2 regions of the Thalassospira sp. A40-3 genome follow, and region 1 is predicted to be linked to the other one. Evidence: riboswitches for the same ligand, from Rfam matches in the RefSeq annotation. Region 1 holds a riboswitch; the other holds the start of a gene.
The links. A riboswitch is a leader RNA that binds a small molecule or an ion and turns the genes downstream of it on or off. The one in region 1 is predicted to bind cobalamin.
Positions count from the first base shown of each region.

Region 2: linked by a shared signal. The riboswitch ahead of cobU (bifunctional adenosylcobinamide kinase/adenosylcobinamide-phosphate guanylyltransferase) and the one ahead of IT893_RS09255 (DUF4198 domain-containing protein) in region 1 are both predicted to bind cobalamin.

Region 1 is NZ_CP065428.1:2,040,609-2,043,758, forward strand. Features, by position in the region: gene cbiM (cobalt transporter CbiM) at 1-575, opposite strand, end outside; gene IT893_RS09255 (DUF4198 domain-containing protein) at 592-1,389, opposite strand; cobalamin riboswitch at 1,559-1,756, opposite strand; gene IT893_RS09260 (DUF924 family protein) at 1,907-2,449, shown strand; gene IT893_RS09265 (glycosyl transferase family protein) at 2,509-3,150, opposite strand, start outside.
Region 2 is NZ_CP065428.1:4,292,419-4,295,568, forward strand. Features, by position in the region: gene IT893_RS19870 (histidine phosphatase family protein) at 1-459, shown strand, start outside; gene IT893_RS19875 (hypothetical protein) at 480-1,118, opposite strand; cobalamin riboswitch at 1,671-1,862, shown strand; gene cobU (bifunctional adenosylcobinamide kinase/adenosylcobinamide-phosphate guanylyltransferase) at 1,920-2,459, shown strand; gene cobW (cobalamin biosynthesis protein CobW) at 2,494-3,150, shown strand, end outside.

The sequences.
Region 1 (3,150 bases):
ACCTTGGCGATCAGATATACCGATGCCGCTGAAACCAGCCCTTCGACCACCATGATCGGAATGTGGGCAAAGAAGACCAGCTTGGCCGCCGGGACAAACGCATCACCGCTGAGCGCAAGCGAAATCGCGACAAACACCGTTGTCAGCCCGATGGAAAATGCACCGGCACATCCACCAAGCACGGCGGCTGCGACCGGGTTGCTGCGCGACACCATTCCCCGGAACAAAAGCCCCGCCAGCACAGCCGGAAAGGCGATATTGACCGTATTGACGCCAAGAACCGTCAAACCGCCAAAGCCAAAGAAAACCGCCTGAAGCAAGAGACCGACAAAAAGTGCCGGAAACGCGGTCCAGCCAAGCACGAGCCCGGCAAGACCGCTCATGATCAGATGCACACTGGATGGTCCCACCGGCACATGAATAAGCGAGGCAACAAAGAATGTTGCCGACAAAACCCCGGTAGCAGGAATTTTATCGATTGGCAGTTTACGCAGTCCAAGGCCAAGCCCGGCAACTGCAAGAATACCCCCGCCAATCAAGACTTCCGGTGCCAGCGCACCATCAACAATATGCATCTGTTTTGTCCCTCGCCTATTTCACATCATAGGCGCGAACCCACAGGACTGCATCCTGTGAAAGTTCCTTGCCCTGAAATTCTTTTTCAGGGCCGCTGCCAAGTGCTGCAAATCCCCAAAAGCCTGCCTTGGGGACACCAAAAGTGAAATACCCGTTTTCATCGGAAATGGCCACAACCGCACCGCCGGGCATTGGCGATGCCGTTGGGCTTTTGGGGGTATTGCTGGCCATATCGGGTTCTGCTGCCATGTATTCGATTTCGACTTCAACACCGGCGACAGGTTGGCCTTCGCTTAGCACACGGCCGGTAAAGGTCGAACCGGCAATGATGTTGGTTGGTCGATTAAGCGGCAGGATTTCGGTTTTAAGACCTTGCGGTTCCATCCAGTCGGTCGGAATTTCATTGCGGTTCACATAGGACTTCGTGATCTGCTGGATGAAGATATCTTCGCTTTCTTCGAAATACGGTGCCGGGACCACCACCATGACGTAATCACCGCTGCGGCGCAGTGTTAAAGTTGCGTCAAAGGCCGCTGCCGAGTTGGCAATTCCGGTGAAAGTAATCGGCGAAAGCGTTGATTTCAGATCAATTTTCTCACCGCGATTAACCGCATAAAATTCAAACGGCTCGGCCATATCCATGACATGGCCGTTTTCAAACGGGTGCCAGAAAATCAGCTTTACCGGCTGATCCCCGGCCTTGGTCACGTTTACGTTCGGCGTATAGGCCAATTGAAAATGCGCATGCGCCGGCATGGTCGCCGACAGCACGCAGGCGCTTGCAATCGCAAGCCTGCCAAGGGTCTTAAACATATAATCGTCTCTTTCTCAAACGATGCACGCAGGCCAACGGCCCAACGCACAGGGTCAGGACAAAGAACGATAGGATGGCTGGAAGCAAGATTGCGGATCTTCAAAAGACCGTTTGTACCCCTGCAACCTGACGCTCACCCCGGCGTCCAACAGTTTCATACCGGGCAATCAGCACCCGGCAGTCAAAGGCAGGTCTCCTGGCTCACGGTTTGAAAAGCAATGCGCCTTCCCGGTTTGCACCAGTGGCATATGCAATGCTCTGACCGCTTACAGTTGCGGGGGCAGCCGTGGCTTTGTCATGCATGACGCACCACGTTCCCTTTTAAGTTGGTCCAATCGGATCAACACCAAAGACAATGTCATAATCCACGCCGGACGGATTGCTGTCAACTCCCTGCCCCATGGTCCATGACAATCTTTTTGCGGATGGCTTGACGCGCCTTAAACCGGGCGCGAAGATCACCCGCAATTTTGCCGACGGGCCGCAAAAGCCTGCAATCAGATGGGTGGAAACATTATGAAACCTGAAACGGTTCTTGTTTTCTGGTTCAAGGAACTCGAAGAAAAACAGTGGTTTATCAAGGATGAAGCCCTCGATCGCCATATCGCGGAACGCTTTGCCGATTTTCATGCCGCCGCCACGGCCGGAGAGCTTTTTAACTGGCGCAAAACCGCCCATGGACGACTTGCCGAGATCATCGTTCTTGATCAGTTTTCACGCAATATGTACCGCGATCAGCCACAGTCCTTTGCATCAGATCCAATGGCATTGGTGCTGGCACAGGAAGCTGTTTCCTTGAGGCTGGATCGCAAACTGGTCACACCGCAGGAACAGGCATTTCTGTATATGCCCTACATGCACTCAGAATCCGAAATCATTCATGAAGTGGCGGTTGACCTGTTTTCACAGCCCGGCCTTGAGCACAATTCCGAGTTCGAGCTGAAACACAAGAAGATCATTGACCGGTTTGGCCGCTATCCACACCGCAATGAAATACTGGGTCGTCCATCAACGGCAGAGGAAGTGGCGTTTCTCAAAGAACCCGGATCATCGTTCTGAGCATTAAAAAAGGGACGGTTTCCCGTCCCTTTTATTCGATCTCACTTGATCACGGAACATCAGCCGACATCACGGTCGCGATTATCCCACCAGCCCTGCACAAGGCTTTCTGCCTCATCCATGTAATCCGCCTTGCCGGCAAGGAAGGCTGCCATGGCAGCACTGCCCTTGATCTTGGCTTCGGCAGGAATATCTTCTACCTCGCCACGCCAGACAGCCAGGAAGTGCTTTAGCGACACAGGGCTTTGTTCTTCGCCGTCTTTCTCGGTTTTCGACAGCAATGCGGGCCAGCGAACATCATTCAGCTCACCATTATCAAGCATGCGCAGATCGACATGCTTATAGGGTGTTCTTTCGGCTTCGCCGCCACCGCCCTTGATCACACCGATGCGTGGAAGTTCCAAGAGCTTGCCGGTTTCACGATGGACATCAAGAAACGCCGGATGAAACACACCAAGGAAGGCTGCACGCGCATGCAACGGATTAAGCAAACGCAGTAACGTATTGACCGGACTGCGCAACCCAAGAATCGGACGCAATCCAATCAGCTCCTGCAGTTTGGGATGCATGTGACGCAGCGGCAGATATGCAAAGCCCTTCGATGCGATATCAGAACGCGCTTCTTCTGCAGACATGGCAATCGGAAGCTTAAGCGCCTTGATGGCAACTTCTGTGCTGATCCCGTTGACCAGATGCGAGTT
Region 2 (3,150 bases), 2.1 Mb from region 1:
GTCTGGGTAACCAGCCATCTGTCACGTACGCATGATACGGCGCGCAGTCTGCAGGCGTTCATGGATAAAGACATAGCGCCGCAGGCTGAAAGCGGCTTTGCCGAACAGCATTTTGGTGATTGGGAATTGCAGAACTGGAATGATTTGCCCAAGGGGGAAACAACACGGTTCTGGACCGACTTTGCCCGCCAACACCCCCCAAAGGGTGAAAGCTTTGCCGATGTGGTTGCCCGTGTCGGACCCGTCTTTGGCCGATTGAGTGCGGATTGGGCCGGGCGCGACATTGTCGCTGTCGTTCATGGCGGCACAGTGCGTGCCATGCTTGCCAATGCACTGGGTTTATCCCTTGAAACCGCATTGGCATTTCATATCGACACGTTGGGTCTGACCACGCTTGAATATATCGACGGTGTCGACGAACCGGGCTGGCGCGTGACCGCTGTCAATCAGCGCTTTTAAGGAGCTTAAGGCATGTTCCGTCAGGCAGAGGCCAGCTCGATATCGGATGCCATGTCATCAAGCGCGTGTTCTGCCAGATAGCGGTCAACCATATCCGGATTCAGATCATGTTTTTCGCAGATGTCGAAAACATCGCGCAGATAGGCCTGATAATAGGGCACCGGGCGGCTGCGTGATTTGCTTCGCAATTTGGCGACATTCGGGAAATCACTGGCAAAGGATGCGTTTTCAATCACCTGGATGATGGTGTCATCAATGATGGCAGCCGGCATTCCGCAATAAGTCTTGCCGCAGGCAGACAACATCTTGCTGGCAGTCGGAACGGAAATGCCCGGCTGGGAAAGCAGCTCGTTCAACTCGTCCTGTCCGAAATCCGAGATCGACATCAGGGTCACTAGGGTTGGCATATCGCGCACAAGCAACGAAAGCGCATTGACGCGAATGCCACGTTCATGGGACCAGATGATGGTTGCGATTACACCCTTTGAGGCATCCTCGGCAAAGATGTCACGCACATCGCGGCGTGCCAGAGTGATCTCGCCATCGGCTGCGCGCTGTTCAAGAAAATCCTGAAATGACCGATCAGGACTGTTCAGACGGTCCAGCAATCCCAGCCACATGTCCTTGCGAGACGATGTGGTCCAGGTTGGCGCGTTCATCTGTCGGATTTTGGATAGGTGAGAACGTATTGCCATTGGTCTTGAAAAATCCAGATTACCCCAAGAGTTTCGGTTGCAGTATTTCCTGCAGCCATCCGGGTGATGAGTCTACTTCCCGGGTTTTCGCCAGATTGCGGATTGTTCCGTCTTTAGGGTCAGGACCTATTAATTTGGTTTGAATGGTTAAACAGATTTGCGCGGATACGCGGAGTAAAACTGCAGGAAGATATTTATCTTTCAAGGTTTTACGACAAAGTAGTCCGTGCAAATCCGATTAATCCGAAGGACAGACGTTATATTTGCAAACTCCAGCGTCAAATCCCTTGTGCGGGATACCAACCCGCCCGGCGGGCTTTTCCTTGGATTTCGCAAATATAACGTCTGCCATTCAAATCAAATTAATAGGTCCTGACCCTAGTTCCAGCGCAACGGCTTGATGTTGGCTGAAATGGTATGACCTCTCAAGCAGACAATTCTTACAAATACTGACCTTCCGATTAGGGTGGGGTGGTAACGAAGGGTTAAGTGCCGAGAATGACCTTTGGCATTTTTGGCAAACCTGCTAGGTTCGGCGCATCGTTCGGTGATGGGAAATCGGTGCAAGGCCGATGCTGCCCCCGCAACTGTATCGGGTTGGGAGATCCGGGTCGGTGCCAACGCGCCAGACCAGCCACCGGGAAACCGGGAAGGCGGATCGCTTTCATGCCCGCAGCCAGGAAACCTGCCGAAGGTGTCACTATTCGAAGGAAGGTGACGACGCAATCGGGCCTCGGTGGGAGGCCATGGCGAGGAAGAAACGGGATGACCCAGACTTTACCCCCTGACGGCCCCTCTGGCGGGACGCATCTGATCCTTGGCGGGGCGCGATCCGGCAAAAGCCGGTTTGCCGAAAACATCATTAATCAGGCGGGCGGTGGCACATATATCGCAACCGGGCGTGCCTGGGATGACGAAATGGCCAACCGCATAGATCTTCACAAAAAATCACGCGGCGATCTTTGGCAGACACTCGAGGAACCGGTCGAACTTTGTTCGGCGCTGCAGACCTGTAATGTCACAGGCGGCAAGCCTGTTCTTGTTGATTGTCTGACCTTGTGGCTGACCAATCTGATGCTTGAAGACCGCGACATTGATGCCGAGATCGCAGCTCTTTGTGATCTGGTGCCAACCCTTGTCGTGCCGGTGCTTTTTGTCTCAAACGAGGTTGGTTTTGGCATCGTGCCGGAAAATGCGATGGCGCGGGCCTTTCGCGATCATGCCGGACGCCTGCATCAACGCATTGCAGAGATTGCAGACAAGGTCACCCTTGTGGTGGCCGGCATTCCGATGTCGGTCAAATAACAACATAAATTATTGAATTTTAAGGATTTCAGAAATGGCACAATTGGGCAAAATCCCGGCAACCGTCATTACCGGTTTTCTGGGCGCTGGCAAGACAACCATGATCCGCAATATGCTGGAAAATGCCAATGGCAAACGCATCGCGCTGATCATCAATGAATTTGGCGATCTGGGTGTGGATCGAGGCATCATCAATGGCTGTGGCATTGAAGGCTGCGAAGAAGATGACGTTGTTGAACTGGCCAATGGTTGCATCTGCTGTACCGTGGCTGATGACTTCCTGCCTACCATCCAGGGCCTGATTGACCGTGAAACGCCGCCTGATCATATCGTGATCGAAACATCTGGTCTTGCCCTGCCAAAACCGTTGGTAAAGGCGTTTAACTGGCCCGAAGTCCGGTCGCGTGTGACCGTTGATGGCGTTGTGGCGGTTCTTGATGGCGCGGCCCTGCGTGATGGTCTGTTTGCCCATGATCATCACGCGGTACAGGCGCAACGCGAAGCAGACGAAAATCTTGATCATGAAAGCCCGCTTGAAGAACTGTTCGAAGAACAGCTTCACTGTGCCGATATGGTGGTTCTCAACAAGACGGACCTTCTGACCGATGCCGAACGCAGCAAGGTCGAAGCCGATATCCGTGCAGAGCTGAAAAAGCCGTCAGTCAAGATTATCGCGACCGAACATTCACGG